3 regions of the Aquisalimonas sp. APHAB1-3 genome follow, and region 3 is predicted to be linked to each of the others. Evidence: predicted binding sites of a transcription regulator. Region 3 holds the regulator's gene; each other region holds the start of a gene.

Region 1 (5,712 bases), 610 kb from region 3:
CGAAGGAGCGCCGCAGGTGGCCAGGCAGGATGAAGAACGCCTGCACCACGGCGGCGATGATCACACAGATAATCACCAGCGGAATGTCGAACAGGATGTTGCCGATGGGGCCGCCGATGATCATCAACGGCAGGAAGGCGGCGATGGTGGTGAGCGAGGCGGCCATCACTGGCGCGAACATGCGCCGAGCACCATGAATCGCCGCTTCATCGGCCGACTCCCCGGCCTGGAAGCGACTGTAAGCGTTCTCCCCAACCACCACCGCGTTATCGACGATGATGCCCAGTGCCATGATGAAGGCAAACAGGCTCATCATGTTGATGCTGCCGCCGGTGAAAAAGAGCACGGTCAGCGCTGCCAGGAATGAGGTGGGAATACCCAGCGTGACCCAGAACGCCATGCGCCCGGAGAGGAATGCCAGCAGCACGCCGATCACCAGCAACAGCCCGCCCACCCCGTTTTTCAGCATGAGTGCGATGCGTTCGCTGATGAACTGCCAGAACTCGTCGAACACCTCGACACTAGCCGTCGCGGGCAGCGCGGGTGTGCGCTCCGCCAGGAAATCATCCAGCACGCGGGCCGCGGCGAGTGCGTCCTCGTCCTCGGCACGCTCGACCAGGATCTCCACCGCATCGCGGCCGTTGAAACGCAGCTGGATCTCGTTGTCCCGCGCCTGCTGGTTGATATCAGCTAGCAGCCCGAGCGGCACCGAACGCCCGCCCTCAACGGGCACTGCCAGTTCCTCGAAGGCCCGGACGCTGCGGGCCTGATCCACGCCGCGGAGCTGCCGCGCCACATCGCGCTCGCCGGCATCCCCGGCGGGGATATCGCGGCTCTGGGCATCAACCCGCGCGGCCAGTTCACTGAACGACAGCCCCAGGTCGGTGAGTGTCGCCTGGGGAATGTCGATGCTGATCTCCTGCTCCGCCATGCCGGTGAGCTCGACGCGAGTCACGCCGCTCTCCAGCAGCTCTTCTTCGAGCCGGCGACTCAGTTCCCGCACCTCCCGGGTGTTGAGATCACCGCTGACCAGCAGACGCGCAACCGGGTCATAGCGCAGCACGCGACTGATGGTCGGCTCGCGCGCCGCCTCCGGCAGGTTGCGTACACCGGCGACCCGGTCCTTGACCGACTCCGTCGCCTGCGCCATGTCCGTGCCCTCGCGGAACTCCAGCACCACAGTGGCGCCGCCCTCCGCCGACGTGGAGGTGAGCTCGCGCAGGCCGTCCACGTCACGCAGCTCCTCCTCCAGGGGCGACGTCACCGCGTCGGCCACCTCTTCGGCAGTGGCGCCGCGCCACTCCACCTGTACGGTGACAAAATCCAGCTCGAAGGTGGGGAAGAACTGGGTATTGAGCTGCTGCAGCGACCACAGCCCGGAGACGACCATCAGGACCATGATCAGATTCGCCGCCACCGGGTGACGGGCGATCCAGCCTATCCACGATTCGCGCGGTATGTCGCTCATGGACGTGCTATTGCTCCAGGACCTGCACACGCAGGCCATCCATTGCCTGCGGGATCTGGGTGGCGACGATGGCATCACCGGTTTCCAGCTCCGCCGCTCTCACCAGCACTCCACGGCGGCCGCTGTCGTGGCGTGCCTGACCGACACGGGTGACATCCACGGCTTCCATGCGCCCGTCCCGCACGCGGTAGATCCTGCCGGCGTCGTACAAGGCCTCGAATGGGAGCAGCACCGTGTCGGGCTCGGGAGGCAACGTCATCTCCAGTGTCGCGAACCGCCCAAGGACGAGTCCGTCACCACCTCCGTTGACTCGGAACAGGGCGTCCACGCCCCCTTGCCCCCGCTCGGCCCGCCCGGAGAAGCGTGACAGAGACACGGGCACGGTCTCGCCATCCACGGTGGCGTGCGCGTCCACGCCGGAGCCGGCCAGTGCGAGCCGCAGCGGCGCCAGCACTTGTCGCGGCACAGTAGCGCGCACCTCCAGTGCTTCGGTGTCATAGAGAGTGACCAGCGGCTCGCCCGGGCGGACCCGGTCACCCGGAGAGACCGCCACCTCCGCCACGCGACCGGCGAACGGCGCACGCACTTCGGCGCGGCTGAGATCCAGCGCGGCCCGGTCGCGCAGCGCCCGTGCACGGTCGAGCCCTGCATCCAGCCGGTCCAGCCGGTTCTGCGCGGTGTCCACTGCGAACTGGCGCTCGGCCACCGCCAGCCGCTGACGTTTGAGCTGCTGCTCGGCCTGCTCAAGCTGCGAGGGCGACGCGTACTGATCACGGGAGAGGTCGCGCAGCCGCTCAACCTCCCGTTCCAGCAACGCTTCCAGTTCCTGCTCCAAAGCGAGATCCTGGCGATCGCCTTCGATACGCCGCTGTTCCGTTCGCCGCTGGCTTTCCAGGTCGGCCACGTCGGCTTCCTGCTGCGTCAGCGTGAGCCGAAGCTCCCGATCGTCCAGGCGCACCAGGGCGCCGCCTTCTTCGACCTGATCGCCCTCGCGGGCCTGCAGCTCCGCCACGTCGCCCTCCACGGCGGCGGTTAACCCGGCAGTGCGAGGCGACTCCAGGAATCCCTGCATCCGCACCAAGGGACGATGGGCAGCCACCGTGGCGGTCACGGTGGCAACCGGCCAGGCTCGTTCCTCGGCAGGCTCTGCGGGCACGTCCGGGCCGGTCAGTACCAGCAGCAGGGCAATCCCCGAGGCACCGGCAAGGATCAAGACCGGCAATATCCAGCGGAACAATCGGTTCATGGGTCACTTTCCATCGAAATCAGGGTGTCATTGCGGAAACCCCATGAGCCGACGTCACCCCGGGATCACTGACGAGCCGGAAACGGTGCAGCAACCCGGTGTCCAGCACGCGGTCATACGCCGCCTGCGCGGCGGACGCCTCGCGCCCCGCCGGTACTGCGCCCGCTGGTCCGTCAGTGGTTGCTCCACCAACCCCGGATTTTCGCCTACAGTCCCGCCCCCCGCAACCAGGGGGGAGCGGCGCCCTCCACGTGCTGCTCGCGCGTCGTTCCTGAGCGCGCCGCCCACCCCGCGCAACCCCGGTATTTCAAAATTCTATTAAGTCGGAATCGGTTCATATTCCTTCCAACCCTTCCTGTCCAGAATTTGCGCCTTTTCAAGGTTCGGCTTCGCTGTCCGATAAACAGGCGTGCCGCGTCGCAAACTGCGGCCACCGACGCTCATTTATTCGCCAGACCAGAAGGCAAACGCCATGCTCAGCTCCGTGAAGATCGGAACCCGCATCCTCATCGGTTTCGCCGTGACCCTGGCGGTGACCCTCGCCATCATCACACCCACGGTCCTCGGCCAGATCGGCTCCATCATCGACGAGGCCGAGGACCGAGAACTGCGCAGCATGTACGACGCCGTCCGCTCCCAGATCGAGACCCAGAGCGGCTTCGCCGAAGCGATGAGTGCCCTGGTGGCCGAGCAGCCCGAGGTCCGCGCCACCTTCGCCGAGCGCGATCGCGAGACCCTGGTCGACCAGTTCCACCCCGCCTTCGAGCGACTGAGCGAGGAGCACGGCGTGGCCCAGTTCCAGTTCCACACCCCGACGGCGACCTCCTTCCTGCGCGTGCACGCGCTGGACAACTACGGCGACGACCTCACCGACCGGCGGCCGACCATCGTCGAAACCAACCGGCGCCAGCAGCCGATTCGCGGGCTGGACGGCGGCGTCTTCGGCATCGGCATCCGCGGCCTGAGCCCGGTCTACTCCCCGGCAGACGAGCACATCGGTTCAGTGGAGTTCGGCCTCAACCTGGCGCAGGACTTCGCCGACACCTTCACCGAGGAGTTCGGTGCCAACATGGCCCTCCACACCCTGGAGGACCGCGACATGAACACCCTGGCCAGCAATATCCCCGGGGACACCTTTACCGATGCGGAGGCGGTGCGCGCCGCGCTGGGCGGCGAGCGCGTCATGCGCCGCGCCGAGCGCGACGGTACACGCTACGCCACTGTGGTCCGTGCCATCCCGGACTTCGACGGCAACCACATCGCCGTGGTCGAGATCGCCATGGACCGCGATTTCTATGCCACAGCCATGAGCACGTCCCGTAACAGCGTCCTGATCATCGGCCTCATCGCCATCGCCGCCGGCCTGGCCATCGCCTGGTTCATCGGGCGCTCCATCGTTCGCCCGGTGAACGACACCGTCGAGGCCATGTGCGAGATCGCCGAGGGCGAGGGCGACCTCACCAAGCGGCTGGACGAGAGCGGCAAGGACGAGATCGCCGCACTCGCCCACGCCTTCAACCTCTTCGCCCAGAGGGTCCAGGCGACGGTCAGCGAGGTCGGCGGCTCCACCGAGCAGCTCGCCTCGGCGGCGGAGGAGATGTCCACCATCACCGCCGAGACCAACCAGAACACCCAGCGCCAGCGCGAGGAGACCGAGCAGGTGGTCACGGCCATGAACGAGATGACCGCCACCGTCCAGGACGTCGCCCGCAACGCCGAGAGCGCCGCCGAGGCCGCCCGCGAGGCCGACGTCAGCGCCCAGCAGGGCTCCCAGGTAGTCGATCGCACCATCACCGGCATCAACAACCTGGCCCAGGAGGTGGAGAGCGCCGCCGAGACCATCAACCGCCTCGGCAGCGACACAGATAACATCGGCTCCGTTCTCGACGTCATCCGCGAGGTCGCCGATCAAACCAACCTGCTGGCCCTCAACGCCGCCATCGAGGCTGCCCGGGCCGGCGAGGCCGGCCGCGGCTTCGCCGTGGTCGCCGACGAGGTTCGCACCCTCGCCAGCCGAACCCAGGACTCCACCCAGGAGATCCAGGCCATGATCGAGCGGTTGCAGTCCGGTTCCCGCGAGGCGGTCGAGGCCATGGAGAACAGCCGCAGCCGGGCCCACAGCACCGTGGAGGAGGCCGGCAACGCCTCCGAGTCCCTGGGCTCCATCACCCAGTCGGTGAGCCGGATCAGCGAGATGAATGACCAGATCGCCTCCGCCGCCGAGGAGCAGAGTTCCGTGGCCGACGAGATCAACCGCAACATCGTCAGCATCAACGATATCTCGGAGCAGACGGCCGAGGGCGCCACGCAGACCGCCACCGCCGGCGATCAGCTGGCGCGCCTGGCCAACCAGCTCCAGAACCTGGTGGCGAAGTTCAAGTACTGACCAACGCCCCCGCCATCCCGGCGAACGGGATGGCGGGCCGTTGCGGTCGTCACTGGCGGCCGGTGGAGCATCGTTCCCAGTCGCCCGGAAGCAGTCGCAGAGCCCGCCGCTCCAGACGCAGGCCGGCCTCTTCCAGTCCGGTCCGCAATGTGGACACTAACGTACAGAAGTGGCCCAACCGGTTGCACGCGTGTTCGGCCTAGCGTCAGCGCCTGTTGCCAGACCAGACCGGTTTGACCACACCGCTACGATGAATCAAAGTAAAAAAGGGTGTAGATAATGCAAGTGTTTCGTACAACCAATCAATCACGTTTCCCATGGGCCGGCCACGCGGACTCATCGGAAGCGCGAATATAACCTCTGGGGAGTACGTCGTGACTGATCCGAATCAGAATCCTGACGACTATAATCCGACTGTGGAAACAGACTACGAGGTCGGTCAGGATAACGTCCGACCGCTCGGGCTGGAACTCCACAACCCGGTTTTTTTCATTACCGCGGTGGGTATCGCACTGGCGGTCGCCGTAGCCATGGTCTTCCCTGACGCCACCTACGAGGTGCTGCACGGGGTACGCACATATCTGGAAAGCACGTTCGACTGGGTCTACATGG
Region 2 (5,712 bases), on a different contig from region 3:
CCGCGCAGCCGGGCTGACTTTGCGGTCAGTCACTGCTTGCCGTATGTTTGACCGCGTTTTCGCGGTGGAGACCCGGTGTGCGGCATGAAGTGACCAGCCTGTTCGAACGCTACGGACCAGCGTACAAATGGCTGGCACTCGCGGCCGTCATGCTCGGAACGCTTTCCACGGCCGTTGCCACCACCGTGGTCAACGTGGCGATCCCGGACGTCATGGGCGTGTTCCAGGTGGGACAGAGCGAGGCGCACTGGCTGTCAACCGGGTTCCTGGCGGCCATGACCACCGCCATTTTGCTCAATGCCTGGGCGTTGCAGCGGTTCGGCATGCGTCGGGTCTACGTCGCCGGCATGGCGGTGTTCGTGCTTGCGTCGCTGCTGGGTGCCCTGGCGAACACGCTGGAACTGGTCATACTTGCCCGCGTGCTCCAGGGGCTGGTGGCCGGGCTGCTGCAGCCCCTCGCCATTACGCTGATCTACCAGGTGTTCCCGGAGCGCCAGCGCGGCCTCGGCGTCGGCCTGTTCGGTCTCGGCGTCATTCTTGGCCCTGCCGTTGGTCCCGCCATCGGTGGCGTCCTGGTGGACCTCACCGGCTGGCGCGCGGTCATGCTGTTGCCGGCGCCCACGGCGGTGGCAGGGGGCGTGCTGGCACTGTTCTTCGTGCCCCGGGGGCGCGTATCCGGTCGCCGGCCGCAGCTGGACTGGCTAAGTGTCATGGTGTTGGCGATTGCCGTGACGGCACTGCTGTGGGCCATGGTTAGCGGGCAACGGCTCGGCTGGACGCACGCACCGGTGCTGGCCGCCCTGGCGCTCGTGCCTGTGCTGGCGATCGGTTTCGTCGCGCGGCAGCTGCTGGCACGGGACCCGTTGCTGGACCCGCGTCTGTACCGGGTGCCGGCCTTTGCCGCCGGTTCGACCATTGCGCTGCTGTTCGGGGCGGGCCTTTTCGGTTCCACCTACCTCATCCCGCTGTTCGTGCAGGAGATCCAGGGAATGACGCCCACCGCAGCCGGAGTGGTGCTGATGCCGGCTGGCCTTGTGATGGCGGCGGCATTCCCTCTGGGCGGCATGCTGGCGGACCGCATGCGTGCGGTGGTTCCCATCGTGGCAGGGCTCATCATCATGGCCGCCTCCTGCGTCGCCATGGGGGTTGCCGGCCCCGGGACCGGACTGCTTGCGGTCATGGGTTGGGTGGCATTGGGCCGTCTTGGCCTCGGCCTGGGGATGCCCTCGATCCACACCGGCTCACTGTCGCGCCTGCCGCTCACCAGCACCGCGCAGGGAGCCGGGGCCCTGAACTTTGCGCAACAGCTCGGCGGCGCCCTTGGTGTGACGTCGTTGTCGGTGTTGCTGGACTGGCGTGCGGTGCGTGAGGTCGAGGCCGTTGCAGGGCGTGAGGCTGTCGCCGGCGGGCTTGCCGCTTTGCCGCCGGATCTCTATCGGCAGGCTTACGTCGCCGGTTTCCAGTGGAGCTTCCTGTTGCTCGGCGCCGTCTTTCTACTGGCGTTGATCGCCGCCTCGCGATTCGGCCGACACCAGGGCTGATAAACTGACAGGAAACGCAGCACTTCAGGAGAGACCGTGTTCCACAAGCTTCCGCTGACCTGGTGGCAATACGTGTTGCTCTGGCCCGGCGCCACGTTCATGGACTGGCTGGCGCGCACCTGGCCGGATGTGGTGATCCGCCATGGCTTTGGCTTCACCATGGAATCCTACGTGTTCTGGTCGGCCGTGCTGTCGCTTGCGTTCTGGTTCGTGGTTCTTCTGGTGCTTGTTGGGGTGGTCAACGCCCTTCGCCGCAGGCCTCCGCCACAGCATAGCCAACGCTAATCCTGTACAACTCTTTTATTCTTGCCGGGTTTTGCAGGGGCAACAGCCGTAGCTATGTATTTTCCTTTTACAAGGTTTGCACGAAGGTTAAAACTGTACTAACCTTGTACTCAAGTTAAGGTCATATTGAGTTTTATTGTGGTTGTCTGCTGAAGTGCTTCTCGCGTTGGCGCACCCTGTCCCCATATGCGCCCCCCGGCCCCTCCAATGCGGCCGGGTTTTTTTTGCCCGGAATAAACGCAGCGTGGTGGCTGGACCGGTGTCGAAGCGGGAGCGGGTCAGGCGCGGCTGATCTCGCGGCCGCCACGGTTCTCCGGCGGGGCGGAGGCGGCGCCGGGTCCATACGTCTGGGGTGCGGGTGCATCGTCTCCCTGGAGCAGATCGATCGTCCGCTGCACACCGTACTGCTGCTGCTGGATGACCCGGCCGTTCGCTTCGTTGATGGCGCGGCACCGCTGCAGTTCGTCAAGCAACTCCGACCACTGCGCCTGAACCGGTTCCGGGTCCTCCAGCGTTTCGAGGGCGGTCGTGATGGCGTTCACGTCGTGAGCACCAGTCATGGCCTCCAGCAGTGCCAGACGCCGGTTCTCGCTGGTCTCGATGGCGCCGAGAAGATCCACCTTGCGGCTCAATGCCGATTGCAGTGTCTCCATGTCACGTACCACCAGCGCGTCCTGCTCCTTCTCGAGCTGAACGTTCAGCTCCTGCATCAGCGAGAGTTGTTCGTCGATGGTGTCGGCCAGGGCGCGCGCATGATCGGACACGGCGTTACTCCTCGAGCAGGTTCTCAAGTTCCATGAAGCGGTCGGCAATGCTCTCCGCGTTCAGGGGGTACTCGCCATTGGCGATACGCTCCCTGATTTCGTCGACACGTCCCTGATCCACTTCGGGGGTCTGGTCGATGGCGTCGCGCACCGACTGCAGGCGCTCCGATTCGCTGGTGCCGGCGGAGGCGGCTTGACCATTCGCTTCCTGGCCGACCTGGGGGCGCTCGCCGGGCTGCTGCACCTGGCGGTTGTCCCGGGCGTCCTGCGTCGGTGTGGTGCCGGGCCGGTTGCCGCCCTCAATTGGATTTGCCATGACTTGCTCCTGTCCTTCCATAAGCGTCGCAGTGAGTGGCAACTCACCCTGTCAGAACCGCTATCGGCAGGGCTCACCGCAACTTTAGCGTCAGGTGCAACTTTTTTCCGGGATGCGTCGTGCCCCGGGCCGGGGAAGCCCGGCCCGGGGGTCAGTACCCGACGCGGACCCGACTGTCACCAGTGATCTCGCCTTCAATGACCCGATCGGACGACGTATTCTTGACGCGGATGCGATCCCCGAGCGCGCCGGACTGCAGTGCCTCACCGTTCATGCTGACACTGGCTGCTCTCGAGTCAAGCGTGAGAAGCACGGTCTGCCCGCGCTCGACGAGCTGCGGGGCGCTGACGCGCGACGGAGTCACGATTTCACCGGCGCGCATGGCGCGGTTGAGCTCCATGCCGGTAAGCTGTTCCGCGTCGGTGTAGTAGCCGCGGCTCGTTCGGTTGATGTTGATCTCCACCCGTTCCAGGTCGTCCTCGCTCAGGAGTGCTCCCCGGGACAGGGAGCGTGCCGCTGCGTAGACCTCTTTCAATGTCTCCACCCGGACCGATACATAGAGTGTCCAGGGACTCGGGTGGTGGCAACGTACGCCGACGGTCGCCCGGCTCTGGCTTGATCGGCCGGGCGGGCTGAACGTCTCCAGTGTTTCCTCGCAGCGCGGCAGTCGCAGGCGTTGGTCGACGCGGCCGACGTTGATCGTGCTCTGTCCGCCGCCAGCGAGGTTGGCCTCGGCATGGCTTTCCACAGCGTCGCGGATTTCCTCAAGAGGCTGGATGTCGTCAGCGGTCGCCGTACCGGCTCCGAGAGCGATCGGGAGGGCGAACGCGACCAGCATGCCGCCGCGGCGGTGATGCGCGCTTGGTCGGTCACCGGTCAGCCAGGTTGTGATGCGAGTCCATGTGTTCATTGGTTTCAGGCGCTACGTTAATGCCCCGCGGATCGAGGCGTCACTTGCCCTGATTTGAAAGCAATATTCGCGCCATTATCTGCCGTCAAGTTTGCCGGTCGGGCGCCGATATCCGGTTATCGACACGTCAAGCAAGCAGCCCCGCGCGGCAGGCGGGTGCAGGAGAGGTTCACAAATGGCCAGCATCATGGATTCCGTTGACCAGCGCACCACCCTTGCGGGCACCAACCGCATGGAACTGCTGCTGTTCCAGCTGTCCGGCGCCCAATTGTTCGGGATCAACGTATTCAAGGTGCGCGAGGTGATCCCGGTGCCGCGTCTGATCCAGCTGCCGCACTCCCACCCGACGGTCGCCGGTGTGTGCTATATCCGCGACCGCACGATCGCCGTCCTCGATCTGCGGATGGCAACCACCGGGCGGGCGCTGGAAGAGCGTGATACCAGCTCGGTGATCGTCACCGAATACAATCGCAGCGTGCAGGGGTTCATGGTGCGGGGTGTCGACCGGATCGTGAACGTTAACTGGCGGGATATTATGCCGCCGCCCAGCAGCTGGTCGAATACCGCCTATCTGACCGGCGTGACCCGCGTTGATGAGCGTCTCGTGCAGATCGTCGACGTGGAGAAGGTCATGGACGAGATCAACCAGGCGGGCGGTATCGGCCCGCTTCCCGGCGTGGAGGAGGGCGGCGTCAAGCCTGCCTCCGGCGCCGAAGACTGGCACGTGCTCGTTGCCGATGATTCCTCCGTGGCCCGGCGTCAGATTCATGACACCCTCGAAGGCCTGGGTGTTCAGGTCACCATGGCGCGGGACGGCCAGGAGGCCATGGAGACGTTGCAGGACTGGGCGGCTCGCCCGGAAGAGTCCCCGTGGCGGCAGCTTCTCATGGTCATCTCCGACGTGGAGATGCCGCGCATGGACGGCTATACAGTGGCGACGGAAATCCGGCGGGATGATGCGCTCAAGGGGCTGCACCTGCTGCTTCACTCCTCGCTGAGCGGCATGTTCAACGAGGATCTGGTCAAGCGGGTTGGTGCCGACGATTTTCTGGCGAAGTTCGGAGCAACCGAACTGGCGGCTCGGGTTCAGGCCCGCCTGGAGCAGGTGACCGCCTGAATCAGCGTAGTCTTAGCAGGTCTCATCACGCTACAATTCGCCCGGCGTCGGCCGCTCTGGAGCGGCCGTTACAGCCAATTGCCGATCAATGAGGAAGCCGCCTCCGTGACGTCCAGATCCATTGCCCCGGAACACTACCAGGCGTTTCGCGCGTTCCTCGAGCAGTCCTGCGGGATCGTGCTCGGGGAAAACAAGCAGTATCTGGTCTCCAGTCGGCTCGGTCATCTGATGGAGAGCGAGAGGATCAGGGATCTGGGCGAGTTGGTGTACAAGGTCCAGCAGCCTGGTGGCCAACGCCTTCGGGGCACCGTCATTGAAGCCATGACCACCAACGAAACTCAGTGGTTTCGTGACAGTTACCCCTTCACCATTCTCCAGGAAACGTTGCTGCCGGAGTTCCACAAGCGTGGTGTCGACACCCTCCGCATCTGGTCGGCCGCATGTTCGTCGGGGCAGGAGCCTTACTCGATGAGTATCGCCCTGGAGGAGTTCCGGGCCCGTGGCGCCCGTATCGAGGCAGAGATCGTTGGGACCGATATCTCGCCGGCCATGATCGCCCAGGCCAAGGAAGCGAAGTATTCGGATTCCACGGTCAACCGCGGGCTGAGCCCCGACCGCCGTGATCGTTACTTCCAGCGCAGCGGCGCCGACTGGGTGGTGCGCCCGGAGATTCGCCGGCGGACCCAGTTCATGGTGCACAACCTGCTGGACAGCTACGCCAGCCTCGGTCGTTTCGACGTGGTGTTCTGCCGCAACGTCCTCATCTATTTCTCTGCGGA
Region 3 (5,712 bases):
CTGCCGCCGGTGCGGCGGCTCCGGCGCCGGCCGCGGTCGGCCCCTTGCCCGCACCATGGAGCTGGTCGAGAACCGACTCGAACTCCTCTTCACTGATAAGGCCGTCGCCGCCTGCAGCGGGCGCCGGCGCATCTGGTTCCACGCCCGTGGGGACGCCGCCGTGCTGGCCCTCGCCGTGCAGCTGGTCCAGCACCGCCTCGAATTCCTCTTCGGTGATGTCGTCGCCGGCGGCAGGGGTGCCGCCGTTGTCTGCGGCCGGCGCCGCCGGCTCCTGTTTATCTTCGTCCAGGGCGTCCAGCAGCGCTTCAAACTCGTCTTCGGTAATGTCGTCACCGCCGGCAACGGTCTGGCCGTCCGCGGCACTTTCCGGGGCAGGCGCCGCTTGTGCAGCCGGGGCCGCCGCTGGCGCGTCGCCCACGCTCTCCTGCTCCTGCAGGAGCTCCAGTGCCCGCAGCAGCTCCTCCGGAGCCTCCCTGGGGTCCTCACCATTACCCAGGTCGGAGAACTGGTTGTTCACCACATCCAGGGCGCGCAGGACGTAATCCATCAGCTCGGAGGTCACCTCACGCTCGCCGTTGCGCAGCAGGTTGAACAGGTCCTCGGTGCGATGACAGATCTCGACCAGTGGGTCGAAGCCCAGGAACCCGGCACCCCCCTTGATGGTATGGAAGCCACGGAACACCGCGTTCAGAAGGTCCTGATCCTGTGGCGCGCGCTCCAGTTGCACGAGCTGCTCGCCCAGCTCCTCCAGGATCTCCCGGGACTCCACAAGAAAGTCCTGAACGATGTCGTCTTGCGTATCAACTGCCATAAAGCCCCCAAGCGATACCCGGCCCGCGCCCGCACGCAGGGCTTACCGGGATGCCCTACTCCGACTCGTCCCGCACTGATGCGGCGTGAGTTCAGAAACCAAGACTGGAGAGGAGGTCATCGACTTCGTCCTGACCGCTGACCGCCGATTCCGATTCCTGCCCCGGCACCTGCGGCCCCTCCAGCTTCTTTTCGTCGTCTTTCTTCTTGTCGGCCGATTTCGCGCTTTCCGTAGCCTTATCCGGCGCCTGACGCGGGGCGGAGATGGAAATGAGGGACACCAGCCCGTCCTCCACCTCTTTCACAAGCTCCATGACCCGGCGGATTATCTGGCCGGTAAGGTCCTGATAATCCTGGGCCATCAACGCGTCGGTCAGCTTCGCCTGGATGGCGTCGCCTTCACTCTCGAGACGCTCGAAGAACTGGTCCAGCTGCTGGCCCAGCCCGCGGAACTGAGTCGCAGAAAGCTGACGTGATCGGAACCGCTTCCACTCCGCCGCCAGCACCTTGCCCTCGCTGCCAATGCTGGAGAGAGTCTCCAGGGACTCCTCCAGCGCCGTCAGCGTGCGGTGCGCGGAGTTCTCCGTGAGCTCAATGACGTGGTTCAGCCGTTCATGGGCATCCGGAATCTCCGAGACGGCGATATCGCTCAGCCGGCCATCCAGCCGAAAGGACTTGAGCGCCTCATGGAGCTCCCGGGTCAGCTTGCCGATCTCCCGGAACAGTTCCGTCTCGCGCAGGCGGGTGAGTTCATCCAGCGCCTTGCCAACGGCCTCCTCGTCACCGGCCTCGATACAGGACAGTAGCTCGCGAGCCTTGGCCTCGTAGGCAGCTAAATCCGGGCTGGCGTCCGTCATGCGCCTGTCCTCACTCGGCCGATTCGATGCGGTCGAAGATCTTGTTGATCTTCTCTTCCAGCGTCGCGGCGGTGAACGGCTTGACGATATAGCCATTCACGCCCGCCTGGGCCGCCTCGATAATCTGCTCGCGCTTGGACTCGGCCGTGACCATCAGCACCGGGAGATGCTTGAGGTCGTCGTCCGACCGGACGTGCTTGAGCAGCGTGAGGCCATCCATGCCCGGCATGTTCCAGTCGGTGACCAGAAAGTCGAAGCCGCCTTTCTTGAGCAGGGGCAGCGCCGTGTTGCCATCCTCGGCTTCCTGGGTGTTCTGGAAACCGAGCTCGCGCAGGAGGTTCCTGATGATCCGTCGCATCGTGGAGAAGTCGTCCACGATCAGTATTCTCATGTCTTTATCCAGACTCACAGTCAATCACCTTTACTTTGGTCAGACGGTGAACACGTCGTTGGCTTACTAACGCTCTCACCCTGCCGGAGCGCACGCCCGCGTTCTGCCGCACACGTCGCGATTCTGACGGTCCATGCAAACGCCCTGTCACTCTGTCCAGTCGGCAAGGCGTGCCTTCAACTTGAGCATGATCCGCCCGTGAATCTGACTGACCCGGGATTCCGTCACCCCGAGCACCTCGCCGATCTCACGCAGGTTCAGCTCCTGTTCGTAGTAGAGGGACATCACCAGCTGCTCACGTTCAGGCAGCGTCCCGATGGCCTCGGCCAGGGACTGACGAAACCCGGCCTCCTGGATATGCTGCTCCGGCCCTTCGTCATCGCCCTCATGTTCCCGTGTCTCGCCGGTTGCCGGCGAGACTTCATCCAGGCTGAAGAGCTTGGCGCTGGAGACATCGCGCAGGGTCTGGTGATATTCATCGGCGCTCATGCCGAGCTCTTCCATGACTTCGCTGTCCCGGGCGTCGCGCCCTGCGCGGTTCTCGATCTCGCGCACGGCCTGCGCCACCTCCCGGCCACGGCGGTGCACGGAGCGCGGGGTCCAGTCGAGCCGCCGGATCTCGTCGAGCATGGCCCCGCGAATGCGAATCCCGGCATATGTCGGAAAACTGGCGCCGTGGGACGAATCGAACTGCCGGGCCGCTTCCAGAAGCCCGATCATGCCGGCCTGGATCAGATCCTCCAGTTGCACGGACTCGGGCAACCTGGCCAGCAGGTGGTGTGCAATCCGCTTGACCAGCGGCGCGTGCTGAACGACCAGGTCGTTCTCGCCGGTCTGCGCCTGTACCTGCGAGTACGCTGCGGCGCGCGAACTCATGAAAGCACCTCCCCCGCTTCACCACTGTACTGAATGAGACGTTCCACGAAGAACTCGAGATGCCCCTCCGCCCGGCTGGGCATGGGCAGCCGATCGACGCGCTTGGCCAACTCCCGGAAGGCCCGGGCCGACGGGCTACCTGGGTAGAGCGTGGTCACCGCCTGCTGCTGCTGCACCGCCCGCCGCTGTGCATCGTCGTTGGGAATACCGCCCATGTAGGCGACGGTCAGATCCAGGTAGCGCTCACAAACCCGCAGCAGTTTGGCATACAACTCCTGCCCCTGTGCCGCGTTGGCAATCATGTTGGCCACCATATGGACGCGGTGGACGCCGAAATCGCGGTTGAGCACCTTGATCAGTGCGTACGCATCCGTGATGGACGAGGGCTCGTCGCAAGCCACCACCAGCACCTCGCGCGCCGCCCGGGCAAACGTGAGCACACTGTCGGCGATGCCCGCGGCGGTGTCGATGATCAGATAGTCCCAATCGCCGGTGAGCTCGCTGAAGCTCCGGATCAGCCCCACCTGCTCCGCCGCGCTCAGGGCCGCCATTCCCTTGACGCCCGAGGACGCCGGGATAATCTGCACGCCGCCGGGCCCATCGATCAGAATGTCGTCCAGCTCCACCTGACCCGACAGGACGTGGGACAGATTGTGCCGCGTCTCAAGACCCAAGAGCACGTCCACGTTGGCAAGCCCGAGATCCGCATCCATGAGCAGGACGCGGTTGCCAGCGCTCGCCAGTGAGGCGGCCAGATTGACGGACACACTGGTCTTGCCCACCCCGCCCTTGCCACTGGCAATGGCGATGACCTTGACCCGCGTCAGACTCGGTGCCTGATCCATTAACGCTGTGCTCTTTGTTCTTTCATGGCGCACTCCCGGCACTACCACTGTCACGCAGGAGCCCCGTGGGCGTGAGCCCCTCAGTGCGACCCGCCCACCGAGAAGGTCACGGCCATCTGCTCGTCGTCCACTTCCTGGCCATACTCTTCCACCAGTTTCAGCGCGTCCTGCACCAGGTGGCCGGCATCGGCCGGCATCAGATCCTCCGGCACCCGCTGCCCGTTCCCCAGGAAACTCACCGGCAACCGATGCCGCAGCAGCACGGTCAGCGCCGCCCCCAGACTGGCGGCGTCGTCCGTCTTGGTGAGAATACAGCCGGACGGCTCCACCCCGCCGTACGACTTGACCGTCGCGCTCAGCGCCGCCAGCTGCGTGTTCGCGGACAGCACCAGGTAGCTACGGATACGGTCACCCACACCCTTGAGGGTGGTGAACTGCTCCGCGAGCCGCATGTCCCGTTGGCTTACACCAGCGGTATCCACCAGCACCAGGCGCTTGTCGGAGAGATCGGCGAGCACCGTCTCCAGCTCTTCGGCGGAATTCGCGGTCTGCACGGTCACGCCAAGGATGCGCGCAAAATTGCGCAGCTGATCCTGGGCGCCGATCCGGACATTGTCCGTGCTGACCAGAGCCACCTTGTGGCGGCCGTGACGCAGCGCGAACTGCGCGGCGAGCTTGGCCACCGTGGTGGTCTTGCCCACGCCTGTCGGGCCCACGAGCGCCACCACGCCGCCGCGCTCGAGCAGGTCGTCCTTCCTGACCGGCAGATGCCGCTTGACCGTGTGCAGCGCCTGCCGCAGAGCCAGCTCCGGCTCCAGCTTCTCGTCAACCCGATTGGCCAGCTGACGGCAGACATCCGGACCAAACCCGATCTCCGTGAGCTGCCGCAGAAGCGTGGTACGCCCCGGGTGGCTCTTGCCCTGCTGCTGCCACTCCATCATGGAGAGCTGGTTCTCGAACAGGGTCCGCAGCACTTTCAGCTCACTGCGCATGGCCTCCACCGACTCGTCATCACGGCCGGCGGTCTCTTCGGGGCGCTCCGCCCGTTCGGAAACGGATCGCGTTTCCGTCACCGGCGCCGGTTCGGCACGCCCCCTGTTGAGGTCGTCTTCCGTCAACGGGTCGTCCACGTGGACGTCAATCCGCTGACGGCGTCCGCCAGACGACTCACCGATACCGGACTGCTGCCGCGCGCGCCGCAGCATCTCGGTGAAATCGGCGCTGGCCCCGGATTCCGCAGCAGGGGCCGCGCGATCGCGCGTCGAGGGCGATACCCGGCGGTCATCCCGGTCCGCCTGCTCACGCAGGCTGTCCTCGTCGAAGTCCATGGCGGCGATCACCTCGACGCCCTGGTCACGCTCGCGGGTGGACAGGATCACCGCCTCCGGCCCGATTTCTTCCCGGACCCGGCGAATCCCCTGGCGGATGGTATCGGCGTGGATGCGCTTAATCTTCATGAATTCACCTTAACTGCCCTGAGCCACCTGTTGTTGACCGATGGACGCCACGATTTTGACTCGTTTCTCGTCCGGCACTTCGTTGTACGAGAGGACGTTGAGTCCTTCGACGTTGTGCCGGGTCAGACGCGAGATCCAGCTTCGCAGTTGCGGCGCCGTCAGCAGTACTGCCGGCTGGTTCGCAACCTCCTGACGCTGCGCGGAATCCGCGAGGGACCGCTGCAGGCGGTCCGCCAGTCCAGGTTCGAGGCCGGCCGTGCCGTCTCCGTTGCCCTGTACTGAGCTAAGCAATAACTGTTCCAGTTGCGGATCCAGCGTGATCACCGGCAGCTCGTCCGACATGCCGGCCACGTTCTGCACGATCATCCGGCCCAGCGCTTCGCGCACGCGGGCGGTCAGCGCAGACGGATCCTTGACGGCCTGGCCATGCTCCGCCAGCGTCTCCACGATGGTGCGCATGTCGCGGATGGGAATCC

What was found. The regulator FliA, encoded in region 3, starts transcription of late flagellar genes. The targets are predictions, from matches to a motif close to GCTAAAGTTNNNNNNNNNNCNGCCGATA.
Region 1: ACNSTU_RS04370 (methyl-accepting chemotaxis protein) is a predicted target of FliA. The motif match lies at 3,089-3,116, and genes of this name have one in related genera.
Region 2: flgM (flagellar biosynthesis anti-sigma factor FlgM) is a predicted target of FliA. The motif match lies at 2,968-2,995, and genes of this name have one in related genera.

Annotation. Positions count from the first base shown of each region.
Region 1 covers NZ_JBLWFT010000001.1:931,195-936,906, forward strand. The annotation lists gene ACNSTU_RS04360 (efflux RND transporter permease subunit) at 1-1,468, opposite strand, end outside; gene ACNSTU_RS04365 (efflux RND transporter periplasmic adaptor subunit) at 1,476-2,714, opposite strand; gene ACNSTU_RS04370 (methyl-accepting chemotaxis protein) at 3,187-5,100, shown strand; gene ACNSTU_RS04375 (BCCT family transporter) at 5,475-5,712, shown strand, end outside.
Region 2 covers NZ_JBLWFT010000011.1:42,434-48,145, reverse strand. The annotation lists gene ACNSTU_RS14270 (DHA2 family efflux MFS transporter permease subunit) at 78-1,541, shown strand; gene ACNSTU_RS14265 (hypothetical protein) at 1,578-1,826, shown strand; gene ACNSTU_RS14260 (flagella synthesis protein FlgN) at 2,105-2,590, opposite strand; gene flgM (flagellar biosynthesis anti-sigma factor FlgM) at 2,595-2,906, opposite strand; gene flgA (flagellar basal body P-ring formation chaperone FlgA) at 3,058-3,816, opposite strand; gene ACNSTU_RS14245 (chemotaxis protein) at 3,992-4,933, shown strand; gene ACNSTU_RS14240 (CheR family methyltransferase) at 5,039-5,712, shown strand, end outside.
Region 3 covers NZ_JBLWFT010000001.1:322,694-328,405, reverse strand. The annotation lists gene ACNSTU_RS01535 (chemotaxis protein CheA) at 1-811, opposite strand, end outside; gene ACNSTU_RS01530 (protein phosphatase CheZ) at 903-1,667, opposite strand; gene cheY (chemotaxis response regulator CheY) at 1,678-2,070, opposite strand; gene ACNSTU_RS01520 (RNA polymerase sigma factor FliA) at 2,206-2,934, opposite strand; gene ACNSTU_RS01515 (MinD/ParA family protein) at 2,931-3,779, opposite strand; gene flhF (flagellar biosynthesis protein FlhF) at 3,860-5,236, opposite strand; gene flhA (flagellar biosynthesis protein FlhA) at 5,246-5,712, opposite strand, start outside.